DNA from 2 places in the Nocardioides sp. YJ-D4 genome. Region 2 is predicted to be linked to the other one. Evidence: predicted binding sites of a transcription regulator. Region 2 holds the regulator's gene; the other holds the start of a gene.
The links. The regulator LexA, encoded in region 2, represses DNA repair genes until DNA is damaged. The targets are predictions, from matches to a motif close to TCGAACANNTGTTCGA.

Region 1 (7,613 bases), 2.7 Mb from region 2:
GGGGACCTTGGTGAGGGTCTTGGCGTCCTCGCCCGCGATGGCCAGGCGGATGCCGTCGGGCGAGAGGACGGCGAGCATCGCCTGGGCGAGCTTCGGGCCGACACCGGAGGCGGTCTGGAGAAGCTCGAAGAGCGTGCGCTCGTCTGTGTCGGTGAAGCCGAAGAGGGTCAGCGAGTCCTCGCGCACGACCAGGCTGGTCGGCAGGTGCGCCTCCTCGCCGGTGCGGAGCGTGGCCAGCGTGTTGGGCGTGCAGAGCAGCTCGATGCCGATCCCGCCGACCTCGACGACGGCGGTGGAGAGACTGACGGCGGCGACCTTGCCGCGTACGGACGCGATCACTTCTTTGTCCTTCCGGCCGCGGCGAGCGCGGCCTCGATGCGGTTCTGGGCGCCTCCGCGCCACTGGTGGGTGATGGCCAGCGCCAGCGCGTCGGCGGCATCGGCGGGCTTGGGCGGGGTCGAGAGCCGCAGGATGCGGGTCACCATGGCGGTCACCTGAGCCTTGTCGGCGCGGCCGTTGCCCGAGACGGCGGCCTTGACCTCCGAGGGCGTGTGCAGGGCGACCGGGAGACCGCGCCGCGCGGCGCAGACCATCGCCAGGCCGCTGGCCTGGGCCGTACCCATGATCGTGGAGACGTTGGACCGCGCGAAGATCCGCTCGATCGCGACCGCGTCGGGCCGGTGCTCCTCGATCCAGGCGTCGATCCCCTTCTCGATGGTCACCAGCCGCTCCCAGACGGGGAGATCGGAGGACGTACGGATCACGCCGACGTCCACCATCGACAGCGGCCTGCCGAGCGAGCCGTCGACCACGCCCATCCCGCACCGGGTCAGGCCGGGGTCGATCCCAAGCACGCGCACTGAAGCACCTCTTCCACTACGACCGGGCCGGCCGGGTGTCGAACGTCTGTTCGTAGACTACCTGCCGGCCGCTGCCTCCGGCGCTACGACACCCTCATTCAGGATGACGCAACGCGCCTCGGAGGTCACCAGTCGCTGTAGAGGCCTCCTGCGCTCACAGGCTGTCGGTCCGCCGCTCCTCGACGGTCTCCGTACCGTCCGCATGCCTCCGCCTCGCGACCGTGCGTGAGCGACCGCCGGTGTTCAGCGTCACAGCGGTCAGGATCAGCACCAACGCTCCGACGGCGGCCAGGATCCAGCCGATCATCGTCAGATCGACCCCGCTGACCGAGACGTGCACAGCCAGCGCCAGGACCAGCCCGACCACGAGCAGAATCGCTCCTACGCCGTATCCCATCGTGTCCTCCTTCCAGCGGGAACGCGCCCTGGTGGCGGTTCGCGACCTTCCGGGTACCCGGCATCCACCCCGGGCATGAGCCGGTACGTAAGGGGACGACAGCGCGCTCGGCGCCGCAGGTCAGGCGTCGACGGTCTCCATGACCTCATCGGGAACGTCGGCGTTGGAGAAGACGTTCTGGACGTCGTCGAGGTCGTCGACGGCGTCGATGAGCTTGAAGACCTTCTCGGCGGACGAGGCGTCGGCGACCGGGATGTCCATGCTCGCGACGAACTGGACCTCGGCGGAGTCGTAGTCGATGCCGGCGTCCTGCAGCGCGGTGCGGACCGCGACGACGTCGGACGGGTCGGAGACGATCTCGAAGGACTCACCGAGGTCGTTGACGTCCTCGGCACCGGCGTCGAGGGTGGCCTCGAGGAGGTCGTCCTCGGAGATCTCCTTGCCCTCCTGCGCCTTGGCCACGACGACGACGCCCTTGCGGTCGAAGAGGCGACTCACCGAGCCGGGGTCGGCCATGGTGCCGCCGTTGCGGGTGACCGCGGTGCGCACCTCCATGGCCGCCCGGTTGCGGTTGTCGGTCAGACACTCGATGAGGAGCGCGACGCCCTGGGGGCCGTAGACCTCGTACATGATCGTGTCGTAGCTGACCCCGCCGCCGTCGAGTCCACCGCCGCGCTTGACCGCGCGGTCGATGTTGTCGTTGGGGACCGACTGCTTCTTGGCCTTCTGGATGGCGTCATAGAGGGTCGGGTTGCCCGACGGGTCGGGACCGCCGGTCTTGGCTGCGATCTCGATCGTCTTGATGAGCTTGGCGAAGAGCTTGCCGCGCTTGGCGTCGATCGCCGCCTTCTTGTGCTTCGTCGTTGCCCACTTGGAGTGGCCGCTCATCTGGAAACCGTCCTTTGCCCCGCGTCGTCGCTGATGCTTGTCGAGCCGCCTCCGGAGTCAACACAGGGCAGCATGCCCCCATCTTAACTACGTGCGGTACGTCACCGTCAGCAGCAGGTGTCGACGAAGAGCTGGTGCAGCCGGTCGTCGGCATTGACCTCGGGGTGGAACGAGGTCGCCATGAGCTGGTTCTGACGTACGGCGACGGGGTGCTCCCCCACGCTCGCCAGCACCTCGACACCTGGGCCGATCTCCTCGACCCAGGGCGCTCGGATGAAGACGGCGTGGACCGTCTCGTCCAGCCCGGTGACCTCCAGGTCAGTCTCGAACGACTCCGTCTGCCGCCCGAAGGCGTTGCGCCGGACCGTGATGTCGAGCCCGCCGATGGTCTCCTGGCCCTGGGCCGCGTCGAGCAGCCGGTCGGCCAGGAGCACCATCCCGGCGCAGGTGCCGAGCGCCGGCATCCCGCCCCGGACCCGCTCGCGGAGCGGGTCGAGCAGGTCGAACGTACGCGCCAGGCGCCACATCGCCGTCGACTCACCGCCGGGGATGACGAGCGCGTCGCACGCGTCGAGCTCCTCCCGGCGGCGTACGGACGTTCCCTTCACCCCCAGGCGGTCGAGGGCGGCGAGGTGCTCGCGGACGTCGCCCTGGAGGGCGAGTACGCCGAGGGTGGTCACCAGCCGCGCTCCGCGAACTGGATCGACCTGGCCGGCTCGTCGACGTTGATGCCGACCATGGCCTCGCCGAGGCCGCGGGAGACCTTGGCGACGACGTCGGGGTCGTCGTGGAAGGTGGTCGCCTTGACGATCGCCTCGGCGCGCTGGACCGGGTTGCCGGACTTGAAGATGCCGGAGCCGACGAAGACGCCCTCGGCGCCGAGCTGCATCATCATCGCGGCGTCGGCCGGGGTCGCGATGCCACCGGCGGTGAACAGGACGACCGGGAGCTTGCCGTTCTCGGCGACCTCCTTGACCAGCTCGTAGGGAGCCTGGAGCTCCTTGGCGGCCACGTAGAGCTCGTCCTCGGCGAGGGCGCCGAGGCGGCGGATCTCGCGGCGGATCGTACGCATGTGGGTGACCGCGTTGGACACGTCACCGGTGCCGGCCTCGCCCTTGGAGCGGATCATCGCCGCACCCTCGGTGATGCGGCGCAGGGCCTCGCCGAGGTTGGTCGCGCCGCACACGAACGGCACGGTGAAGGCCCACTTGTCGATGTGGTTCTCGTAGTCGGCCGGGGTCAGCACCTCGGACTCGTCGATGTAGTCCACCCCGAGGCTCTGGAGCACCTGGGCCTCGGCGAAGTGGCCGATCCGGGCCTTGGCCATGACCGGGATGGAGACGGCCTCGATGATGCCGTCGATCATGTCGGGGTCGGACATGCGGCTCACGCCGCCCTGGGCGCGGATGTCGGCGGGGACGCGCTCGAGCGCCATCACCGCCACCGCCCCGGCGTCCTCGGCGATCTTCGCCTGCTCGGCGGTGACCACGTCCATGATCACGCCGCCCTTGAGCATCTCCGCCATCCCGCGCTTGACTCGCGAGGTTCCCGTCTCGTTCATGCTTGTTGCCATGGGGCGATCGTAGGTCGGGAACAGACGTACGCCACCCTCGGAAAGGCCTGGTCAGGCCACTGTTCCCAAAGTGGACTGCTCCAAGTGGACTGCTACCCGGTCAACGCCTCGGCGGCCTCGGCCACCGCGGTGGGGGTGCCGGCAAGCGACCAGGTGACACCACCGGCCTCCACCTGGGTCGTGGCTCCGCCGGCGCCCAGGACGAGGGCGGCGCCGGGAAGGCGGTCCCAGTCGGGGACGGAGTGCTGACAGAAGAGGTGGAGCTTTCCCTGGGCGATGGCGGTGAGGTCCATCGAGCCGGAGCCGAGGATCCGGATGGAGGCGGCCTGGCTGGCGACGCGGACGTACGCCTCGCCGACCGGATGCTTCAGCTTCGAGGGGTGGAGGTAGGTGGTGAGGCAGGCGAGCGCGAGCGGCGTATCCGGCATCGCGTCGATCCGGACGCCGTTGCGGGTCGTGGGCAGCTCGGGGCCGCCGACGTAGACCGCGTCCTCGGTGGGCGAGTAGATCGCACCCAGGACGATGCCGTCGCCGTCGGTCAGCGCCAGCGCCGAGCACCACCAGTCGAGTCCGCGTACGAAGTTGTAGGTGCCGTCGACCGGGTCGATGGTCCACACCCGGCCGGTGGTCGACTCGCGGGCCGAGCCCTCCTCGCCGAGGATGCCGTCACCCGGGTGCTCGGCCGTCAGGCGTTCGACGATCGCCTTCTCGGCGGTTTTGTCGGCGGCGGTGACCAGGTCGGAGACCGAGGTCTTGGTCTCGATCGAGTCGCCGATGCCCTCGATCCGCATCTTCGCGGCGAGCGAGCCGGCGCCGCGGACGAGCTCCGCGGCCAGGCGTACGTCTGCCTCGGTCGGCGCGGTCATGACGCCGCCTCCTCGGCGAGGGCCTGCTTGCGGACGGTCCAGACGCGCTGGCCGACGGTGACGGTCGAGGCGACGGCGAGGATCCACAGCGCGATGTAGATCAGCAGGTCGAGGGAGAAGATGCCGGCGAAGCCGGTCATGACCAGGACCAGAACCAGCCGGTCGGCGCGCTCGGCGATGCCGACGTTGGCGGTGAACCCCAGGGACTCGGCGCGGGCGCGGGCGTAGGAGGTGACCGCGCCCATCACGACGCACCACAGGGTCAGCGCGAGGTAGAGGTCGGAGTCGCCCGGGCCGGCGAAGTAGAGCGCCAGGCCACCGAAGACCGCGCCGTCGCCGATCCGGTCGAGGGTGGAGTCCCAGAAGGCACCGAACTTGCTCGTGCGGCCCACGGCACGCGCCATCGCACCGTCGATCAGGTCGCTGAAGACGAAGCAGGTGATGAAGATCGTGCCCGCCAGCAGCTCGCCGCGCGGGTAGAACGCCAGCGCGCCGACCGCTACTCCGATGGTGCCGACGAGCGTCACGAGGTCGGGGCTGATCTTCAGCGCCACGAACAGCCGGACGATGGGCGCGAGGACGACTCCCTGAACGAAGCCTTTGATGTGATCCAACATGGCGCGGCCACGCTATCGGATCCCGCCGAGGCGTCACCTGCGCGCGCCGAAACGTCACCCACATTCTGCCGAAGCGTCACCCGGTCGGCCGAGGCGTCACTCGCGTCGGCCGAGAGGTCAGCGGGTGACATCTCGGCCGACGTACGTGACGCCTCGGCCGACGTACGTGACGCCTCGGCCGACCGGGGTGACGTCTCGGCTATACGCCTTCGGTCAGGTCGCGGACCTCGGCGTAGCGGGCGCGTACGGCGGGGTCGGGGTCGGCCTCGTAGGTCTCGGTGCCGGCGAGCTCCCAGGTCGGCGGCTCCTCGCCGCCGGTGAGGAGCCAGGCGGCCTGGCGGGCGGCGCCGTCGGCGACGTACTCCCCCGGCTCGGGGACGAGGACGGGGTGGCCGAGGACGACCGGGGCGAGACGGCGTACGGCCTCGGAGCGAGCGCCGCCGCCGACGAGGAGGACGCGGTCGACCGCGACGCCCTGGGACTTCAGCGCGTCGATGCCGTCGGCGAGGCCGCAGAGCAGTCCCTCGACGGCGGCGCGCGCGAGGTAGGCGGGCTCGGCCGTGGCCAGGGTCAGTCCGTGGATCACGCCACGAGCCGACGGGCGGTCGGGGGTGCGCTCGCCCTCGAGGTAGGGGACGAGGACCAGGCCGCCGGAGCCCGAGGGGGCCCCGAGCGCCAGCCGGGAGAGCTCCTCGTGGCTCACCCCGAGCAGCCGGGTGGTCGCGTCGAGGACGCGCGCTGCGTTGAGGGTGGCGACCAGCGGCAGGTAGCGGCCGGTCGCGTCGGCGAAGCCCGCCACGGTGCCGGACGCGTCCGAGGTGGGTGTCTCCGAGACCGCGCAGGCGACCCCGGAGGTGCCGATGGAGACGACCACGTCGCCGGGCCGGGCGCCGACGCCGAGGGCCGCGCCGGCGTTGTCGCCGCAGCCGGGGCCGAGCAGCGCCCCGGCCGGCGTACGTCCGGCCGAGGCCGAGGGCGCGAGCACCTCCGGCAGCACGACGTCGTCCCGCCCGAGAGCGCGTTTGAGCAGGTCGCGACGGTATTCGCCGGTCACCGCCGAGTAGTAGCCGGTGCCGCTGGCGTCGCTCCGGTCCGTACGCAGCGCCTCCAGCCCCGGGGCACCCGCGAGCTTCCAGGTCAGCCAGTCGTGGGGCAGGCACACCGCCGCGACCCGCGCCGCCGACTCCGGCTCGTGCTCGGCGAGCCAGCGCAGCTTGGTGGCGGTGAAGCTGGCGACCTGCACCGACCCGACGGCATCGGCCCAGGCCGCGGCACCCAGCTCGGAGTTGAGCGCGGCGGCCGCGCCGGCCGAGCGGGTGTCGTTCCACAGCAGCGCGGGGCGTACGACCTCTCCGGCCTCGTCCAGGCACACCATCCCGTGCTGCTGCCCGCCGACGGAGACGGCGGCGACATCATCGAGCCCGCCGGCCGCCTCGGCGGCCGACTCGAGGGCGGTCCACCACGCCGCCGGGTCCACCTCCGTGCCTTCGGGGTGCGGCGCGGAGCCGGAGCGCACCAGCGCGCCGGTCTCCGCGTCACGGACGACGACCTTGCAGGACTGGGTCGAGGAGTCGACCCCGGCGACGAGCGGCATGCCCGGCAACCTAGCGAAGCCCGAGGAGGTGGTCCATGGCCAGCTGGTCGAGGTGCTCGAACGCGTAGCCGTGGTCCAGCTTCTCGATGTCGTAGGTCGCCGTGCGGATGTCCTCGAGCGTCTCGCCCTCGGCCAGGGTCGGCACGGAGAGCTCCTCGACCTGCGAGGCCTCGAGCGCAGCCTTGACCTCCGGGTCCGCCCGGAAGGCCTTGGCCCGCTCACGCAGCACCAGGTAGTTGCGCATGCAGCCCGCGGCCGACGCCCACACGCCGTCCTCGTCCTCGGTGCGCGGCGGCTTGAAGTCGAAATGGCGCGGGCCGTCGTAGCCCTTGGACTCCAGCAGGTCGACCAGGTTGAACGCACCGCGCAGGTTGCCGGCGCCGAAGCGGAGGTCCTGGTCGAAACGCGGGCCGTGCTGGCCGTTGAGGTCGATGTGGAAGAGCTTGCCGTGCCACAGCGCCTGGGCGACGCCGGAGGCGAAGTTGAGCCCGGCCATCTCCTCGTGACCGACCTCCGGGTTGAGGCCGACCAGCTCGGGGCGGTCGAGGGTGTTGATGAAGGCGAGCGCGTGGCCGATGGTCGGCAGCAGGATGTCGCCGCGGGGCTCGTTGGGCTTCGGCTCGATGGCGAACCGGATGTCGTAACCCTGCTCGGTCACGTAGTCGCCGAGCAGGTTGACCGCCTCGCGGTAGCGGTCCAGCGCCGCCGCGATGTCCTTGGAAGCGTGAGACTCGGCGCCCTCACGGCCACCCCACATGACGTACGTCGTGGCGCCGAGCTCGGCGGCGAGGTCGATGTTGCGCGCGACCTTGGCGATC
Region 2 (7,613 bases):
GGAGTTGTCCAGCGACATGTACTCCGAACACGGGTTGGAGCCGGTGATCCGGCCCGTCTCCGGGTTGGTGTGCCAGTCGTTGATCGTGTCGTCGTACTGCAGACCCGGGTCGGCACACTCCCACGCCGCGATCGAGATCTTGCGGAACAGCTCGCGAGCGTCGATCTCCTCGATGACCTCACCGGTCGTACGCGCTCGGAGGCCGAACTTCTTGCCCTCCTCGACAGCGCGCATGAACTCGTCGGAGACGCGCACGGAGTTGTTGGCGTTCTGGTACTGCACGGACGAGATGTCCTTGCCGCCCAGGTCCATATCGAAGCCGGCGTCGCGCAGCGCGCGGATCTTGTCCTCCTCGCGCGCCTTCGTCTCGACGAACTCCTCGATGTCGGGGTGGTCGACGTCGAGCACGACCATCTTCGCCGCGCGGCGGGTGGCGCCACCGGACTTGATGGTGCCCGCGGACGCGTCGGCGCCGCGCATGAAGGAGACCGGGCCCGACGCGGTGCCGCCGGAGGACTTCAGCAGCTCCTTGGAGGAGCGGATGCGGGAGAGGTTGAGACCGGCACCGGAGCCGCCCTTGAAGATCAGGCCCTCCTCCTTGTACCAGTTCAGGATCGAGTCCATGGAGTCGTCGACCGAGAGGATGAAACAGGCCGAGACCTGCTGGGGGGACTCGGTGCCGACGTTGAACCAGACCGGCGAGTTGAAGGCGAAGTGCTGGTTGACCAGCAGCCAGGTGAGCTCGCGACCGAAGAGGTCGGCGTCGGCGTCGGAGGCGAAGTAGCCGTTCTCCTTGCCGGAGGCGACGTAGGTGTTCACGACCCGGTCGATCAGCTGCTTCAGGCTCTGCTCACGCTTCTCGGTGCCGAGCGCGCCGCGGAAGTACTTGGTCGTCACGATCGTCGAGGCGTTGATCGACCAGAAGTCGGGGAACTCCACTCCGGTCTGCTCGAAGACGGTCTCGCCGGTCTTCCAGTTCTTCTGGACGACGTCGCGCCGCTCCCAGGTGATCTCGTCGTAGGGGTGGACGCCCTCGGTGCTGAAGATCCGCTCGATCTTCAGCCCGGCGCCTGCCTTCGCCGATGCCTGTGCCTCTGCTGCCGTGTCTGTCATTTCGTTCCCCCTGTTGTCATCGATCGCTGTGCCGTACTGCTGGTCGGTGCTGATGGTGGAGTCCTTGCTCTGTTCTATCTGTTTCCGCTGGCTGTGCCGTTGATTGGCCCGAGCAGGTCGCTTCCCCACGGCCTGCCCGGGCCGGTCTGTGTGTCCCGTGGGACCTAGTCGGAGCCCACCGGGGCCTCGACCGGATGTTCTGCCTCGAAGTCCTGGACTTCCCGTTCCGTACGCAGCATCTGGATCTCACGCTCGAAGTCCTCCACCGAGCCGAAGGCCCGGTAGACGCTCGCGAAGCGCAGGTAGGCCACCTCGTCGAGCTCCCGCAGCGGCGCGAGGATCGCCAGCCCCACCTCGTTGCTGGGAACCTCGGCCAGCCCCTGGCTGCGCAGCGCCTGCTCGACCTCCTGGCCGAGGCAGGCGAGCTGGTCCTCGGTGACCGGCCTGCCCTTGCACGCCTTGCGTACGCCGTGCACCGCCTTGTCGCGGCTGAACGGCTCCGCTGCGCCGGAGCGCTTGGCCACCATCAGCTGCATCTGCTCGACGGTCGTGAACCGCTTCCCACATTCCTGGCAGACCCGGCGGCGCCTGATCTGGCCACCGTCCTCGGCCACGCGGGAGTCGAGCACCTTGGTGTCGCTGTGTCGGCAGAACGGACAGTGCACGGTCGAGCCCCTCTCGTGAGACCTGTGGATCCAGGCCGTCTCATTGGCGGCCCGAGCCTGTGGAACCTGTGGATATGAGCGTGAGTCCCTGTGGAACAACACCCCCATCGCTGTGGGCCATCCGCCTGTTCATGTGAACTAGATGTGGATAACTACAGCGGTGTAACTACTAGATGTAGTGGTAACCGTACGCCCGCCCCCACGACGATGCAAGCGAGCGCCGTGTTTACCCGCGTGTCCGGCGTGTCGCCGGTCAAACACCGAAAGATTCCGGTTCAGCGGCGACGGACTGGCCTGGATGAGTAAGAATGACCCCCGTGACAAACATCTCCGGAGGAAATCGCGTCGGGTCGCGGAGAGGCACGCGCCCCAGAAGCGGTCCCCGGCCACCTTTCATCTTGCCTGCGATCGCGACACTGGCCTTCCTCGTCATCTGGGGAGTGCTCGTGTGGGTCGCCGTCGGTTTCGGGGCCGACGCACGGGGAGGCGATTCCGGCGCCTGGGCGAAGCTCGCCATCGCGGCGGTCGTTGCAGTCGCCTGCCTCTTCCTGACCTTCACCTTCGCCGGGAAGGCCTGGCGGGCCTTCTCCGGCTCCCCCACCACGCCACCCGCCGACGACTACGCCGGTAGCCACTCCAACGCCTACGTCGAGGAGCAGGACTACTCGGCCCCGGCCTACTCCGACCAGGCCTACCCTGAGCAGGCCTACCCGGAGCAGGACTACTACGGCACCGGCTCCTACGGCTACGACGACACCGGTTCGTACGGCCGGCACAGCTCCGACACCGGGAGCCAGCCGCCCTACGGCGACACCAGCAACCGCTCGGCCTACACCGACACCGGCTCCCAGTCGCCCTACGGCTACCCCAGCAGCGACCAGGTCTACGGCAACACCGGCAGCCGGGCCGCCTACGGTGCACCGTCCTACCAGCCGCCGACCAGCCCGCCGCCCGCCCCGCAGCCCTACTACTCCAGCCCGCCGACACCGACGTCGACGCCGCAGAGCACTTCGGGGTACGGCTCGCAGGGATACGGCACGGACAGCTACCCCACCCAGCAGGCCGGCTCCCCTCAGTATCAGTCGGGCGCCTACCAGACCCCGACCGGCTACGGCCAGACCGGCTCGCGGGCTCGCCTGACCCAGGACCCCGCCGCGACCCAGGCGATGCCCACCCAGCGCCAGCCCCAGGAACCGACGGCCGAGCCGGACGACGAGTGGCCGCCGCGACACAGCACACGCAACAAGCAGTGGCCGCCTGCCGAGCCGGACAGCCCCTACCGCGGGCGCCACTGACCCGACACAGCGAGAGTGCTGCAGACGCTTCCCATCGTCTGCAGCACTCTCACTTTTCCCCGGTAGCCGGCCGCCAGGGTCGAAGGAGCAGCCGGACATCTATGCGGCGCCGCCTACGGCGCGGTCGGAACGATCAGCGTCTGTCCGGACACGAGCATCGAGGACTCGAGACCGTTGAGCTCCTTGATCCTCTGCTCCATCTCCCGAATCGAGGAGTCGGTGCCGGCGACGGCCTTCGAGGAAATGTCCCAGAGCGTGTCGCCATCGCCGACGACCATCGTGTGGGCGGAGGTGGAGGGGCTTTTGTCGGCACCGTTCTCCACCGCGAACGCCACCCGCGCCCCGATCAGCGCGATCCCGAAGAGCACGACGAGCGCGAATGCGAACACGACGACTCGGCCGCGACGCGTGAGCCGCACGGTCGAGCGACGCACCTCCGGCGCCGGACGCGGCGGCTCGGCTACGGGCAGCACATAGACGGTTGCACTCATCTCACGGCCTCCTGATCACAAGTCTCTCGATCACGTGTTCGATCGAGCACATGTTCGAAGGTAGATCACGTGTTCGAACAACGCAAGTAGCGACCCCAAGAATTTTCGAACGCCGACACGCGCCGCCCGCGAGGTCGAACAAATGTTTGATGTCGTGGTGCCAGAGGGACTAATGTGATGACATGACCACGCAGAAGACAGGCACCGGATCAGGCGGTTCGAAGAAGAGCCGCGTCCGCGAGCTGCCCGACGGGCCGCCGGACGCGACCGGGCTCACGCCGCGTCAGCAGCGCATCCTCGCTCACCTGCGCGACAGCATCGAGCAGCGCGGCTACCCGCCCAGCATGCGCGAGATCGGGGCCGCGGTCGGGCTGACCAGCACCAGCAGCGTCGCCCACCAGCTCCGTGCGCTCGAGCAGCGTGGTCTGATCCGCAAGGACCCGAAGCGACCGCGCGCTCTCGAGGTCTTCCTCCCGGAGGTGATGGCCCACCGCAAGGCCATGTCCGGCGAGGAGCCCGAGTCGACGATCACCGCCGAGGCCGACATCAACCCCAACCCCGACGCCGCCATGGTCCCCCTGGTCGGGCGGATCGCGGCCGGTGGCCCGATCCTGGCCGAGGAGACCTCGAGCCAGCAGAGCATCGAGGACGTCTTCCCGCTGCCCAAGCAGCTGGTCGGCAACGGCGACCTCTTCCTGCTCTCGGTCTCCGGTGACTCGATGGTCGACGCGGCGATCTGCGACGGCGACTTCGTGGTCGTGCGCCAGCAGCCGACCGCCGAGAACGGCGAGATCGTGGCCGCGCTGATCGACGGCGAGGCCACGGTCAAGACGCTCTCCCGCAAGGACGGCAAGGTCTGGCTGCTGCCGCACAACGCGGCGTACGAGCCGATCGACGGCACCCACGCGACCATCCTCGGCAAGGTGACGGCGGTTCTGCGAAGCCTCTGAGCCCTCCCGGAACCAGTCGGGGAACACTGCGTGAAATCCAGCCGCCGGCCCATGACAGGGCCGGCGGCTGCGTCGTTCCATACAGCGTGACCCAGACGCAGATCGACCGCCGGACCCTCATCGCCGCCGGGCTGGCGACCGCCGCAGGGGCCGGAGCCATCGCTCTTCCCGAGCCCGCCGAGGCCGCGGGCAGCACGCTCAACCACTTCCAGCACGGTGTCGCCTCCGGTGACCCGCTCCCGGACCGCGTGGTCATCTGGACCCGGGTCACGCCGACCGCGGACGCGACCCCGGGGTCCGGGCAGGGTGAGGAGGTCCTGGTCCGCTGGGAGGTGTCACCCACCGCCGACTTCGGCCGCGTCACCGCGAAGGGATCCCAGCAGACGGGCCCCGACCGCGACCACACCGTGAAGCTCGACGTCTCCGGCCTGGCCCCGGAGAGCTGGTACTTCTACCGCTTCACCTACAACGGCCAGACCAGCCGGGTCGGCCGCACCCGCACCGCTCCGGCCGCGGACGCAACCCCGGAGAACGTACGTTTCGGGGTGGTCTCCTGCTCCAACCTGCAGGCAGGCTGGTTCGCGTCCTACCGCCACCTGGCCGCCCGCGACGACCTGCACGCGATCCTCCACCTGGGCGACTACCTCTACGAGTACGCGCCCGGCGAGTACGGCTACGGCATGACCAACGAGGACGTCCGGCCGCACGAGCCGGCCCACGAGATGCACACGCTGGCCGACTACCGGATCCGGCACGCGCAGTACAAGCGCGACGCCGACCTCGCCGCCGCCCACGCCCGGCTTCCCTGGATCGTCACCTGGGACGACCACGAGTCGGCCAACGACGCCTGGCTGCTGGGCGCCGAGAACAACGAGCCCGGCGAGTACGACTGGATCGACCGCAAGACCAACGCCAACCAGGCCTATGACGAGTGGATGCCGCTGCGCGTCGACGGCACGGCCACGGTGGAGACCGACGGCCACCTCCACGACCGCATCTACCGGCGGCTGCGCTTCGGCAACCTGCTCGAGCTGAGCATGCTCGACCTGCGCTCCTACCGCTCCCAGCAGGTCGCCCGCACCGACCTCGCCGGCGTCGACGACCCCGACCGCACCATCACCGGCGACGAGCAGCTTGCCTGGCTCAAGGACGGCCTGCTCACCGATGCCCAGTGGAAGATCGTCGGCAACCCGGTGATGATCGCGCCGGTCACGTTCGGCGCGCTCCCGAAGAGCCTCATCAGCCCGGTCAACGACGTCACCGGCCTGCTGCCCGACAACGGCATCGCCTACAACGTGGACCAGTGGGACGGCTACACCGCCGACCGCACCGAGCTCTTCGAGCACATCCGCAACAACGCGATCACCGACACCGTCTTCGTCACCGGCGACATCCACTCGGCGTGGGCCTGCGACCTGCCGTACGACTCCGCCGTCTACCCGCTCGGCAGGACCGCCGGGGTCGAGTTCGTGGCCACCTCGGTGACCTCGAACAACCTCAAGGACATCCTCGGTGCACCGCGCCGCACGGTCAGCCTCACGGTCGAGAACATCATCAGGACCGCCAACCGCCACGTCCGCTACCTCAACTTCGACGACCACGGCTTCTCCGTCCTCGACGTGACCCGCAACCGGGCTCAGATGGACTGGTACGTCATCGGCGAGCGCAAGGACTCCAACACCGCCGCCACCTGGACCAGGTCGTACGCCACCGCAACCGGAAGCAACAGGCTCCATCACGTCACGGAGCCCGTCTAGGCCGTGTCCCCCGGACACAGCGGCGCCGTGCGCTTAGACTGCCCAGGTCTGCCTTCCCGAACGTCTGGTATCTCATGCGAAACATTGCCCGCCGGATCAACCGCAAACAACGATCCCTCGTCCTGATCGCAGGCATGGTCGTCGCGACATTCGTCGCCACCATGCCCGCAACCGGTTCGACGCCGGCGACCTCGGTGAAGACCGGCGGTGACACAAGCGCCGAGCAGCCGGTGACGGAGAAGGCGGCCCGGGAGGCGCTCGCCGCGGCCAAGAAGGTCAAGCGCAACCAGTCGGTACGCGGCGCCCGCCAGGTCGTGCCCGGGCGGCACGTCGCCGGCCGGCCCGACGCGACCATCGCGCTGACCGACCTGTGGAACGCCAAGGACGCCCTGGACGGCTCCAACAAGGCGGCTGCGCGTGAGCTGCTCGCCCGCCCGCGCACCGCTACCCAAACCTGCAGCGACGCGGTCTGCGTCCACTACACGCCGGGCAAGGGCGGCGACCGCGCCTCGTCGACGTACGCGAACCAGGTCCGCGACGTGGTCACGAAGGTCCACAACCTCTACGTGCAGGCGGGCTACCGCAAGCCCGCAGCCGACAAGTCGGTCACCCCGGGCAAGGTCGACATCTACCTGGAGAACCTCTACGACGAGGGCTACTACGGCTACTGCGCGCCGGAGACCAAGGTCTCCAAGACCGCCGCGACGGCGTACTGCGTCATGGACAACGACTACGCCACCAGCGAGTACGGCACGGTCAACACACCCACCGAGAACCTCCGGGTGACCGCCGCCCACGAGTACTTCCACGCGGTCCAGTTCGCCTACGACGCCGGCGAGGACCGTTGGATGATGGAGTCGACCGCGACCTGGGTCGAGGACGAGGTCTACGACAGCATCAACGACAACCGCCAGTACCTGGGCTACGGCCAGCTCGAGGACCAGCGCAAGCCGCTGGACAACTCCTACGCCTCCAACCTCGGTATCTACGGCAACTGGATCTTCTTCCGCTACCTGTCCGAGCGCTTCGCCAGGGAGCGCGGGACCCTGCCGGAGGTCGTCCTCTCGATCTGGAACCGAGCGCCGTCGACCTACTCGACCACCGCCATCCGGCAGGCGCTCGCCGCTCGTGGCACCACGCTGAAGCAGCAGTACATCCGCTTCGCCGCCGCCAACCTGGCCCCCTCGAAGACCTACAGCGAAGGCCGGTTCTACTACCCGCCGGTCTACGACGGCCGCACTGCGCTGCCCGCCAAGCGCCAGACCGTCGACGGCCAGTTCACCCTCAAGCACCTGACCTACGCCTCCCAGCGCCTCGTCCCGAAGAACGTCGGCAAGGGCTG

Region 1: ruvC (crossover junction endodeoxyribonuclease RuvC) is a predicted target of LexA. The motif match lies at 899-914, and genes of this name have one in related genera.

The regions. Positions count from the first base shown of each region.
Region 1 is NZ_CM132932.1:5,678,002-5,685,614, reverse strand. Features, by position in the region: gene ruvA (Holliday junction branch migration protein RuvA) at 1-339, opposite strand, end outside; gene ruvC (crossover junction endodeoxyribonuclease RuvC) at 336-818, opposite strand; gene ACW14X_RS27155 (DUF6458 family protein) at 1,015-1,257, opposite strand; gene ACW14X_RS27150 (YebC/PmpR family DNA-binding transcriptional regulator) at 1,378-2,145, opposite strand; gene pdxT (pyridoxal 5'-phosphate synthase glutaminase subunit PdxT) at 2,253-2,825, opposite strand; gene pdxS (pyridoxal 5'-phosphate synthase lyase subunit PdxS) at 2,822-3,718, opposite strand; gene ACW14X_RS27135 (inositol monophosphatase family protein) at 3,811-4,584, opposite strand; gene pgsA (phosphatidylinositol phosphate synthase) at 4,581-5,201, opposite strand; gene xylB (xylulokinase) at 5,401-6,795, opposite strand; gene xylA (xylose isomerase) at 6,806-7,613, opposite strand, start outside.
Region 2 is NZ_CM132932.1:2,282,664-2,290,276, forward strand. Features, by position in the region: gene ACW14X_RS10835 (vitamin B12-dependent ribonucleotide reductase) at 1-1,113, opposite strand, end outside; gene nrdR (transcriptional regulator NrdR) at 1,278-1,778, opposite strand; gene ACW14X_RS10845 (hypothetical protein) at 2,177-3,073, shown strand; gene ACW14X_RS10850 (LysM peptidoglycan-binding domain-containing protein) at 3,187-3,564, opposite strand; gene lexA (transcriptional repressor LexA) at 3,747-4,514, shown strand; gene ACW14X_RS10860 (alkaline phosphatase D family protein) at 4,601-6,271, shown strand; gene ACW14X_RS10865 (MXAN_6640 family putative metalloprotease) at 6,346-7,613, shown strand, end outside.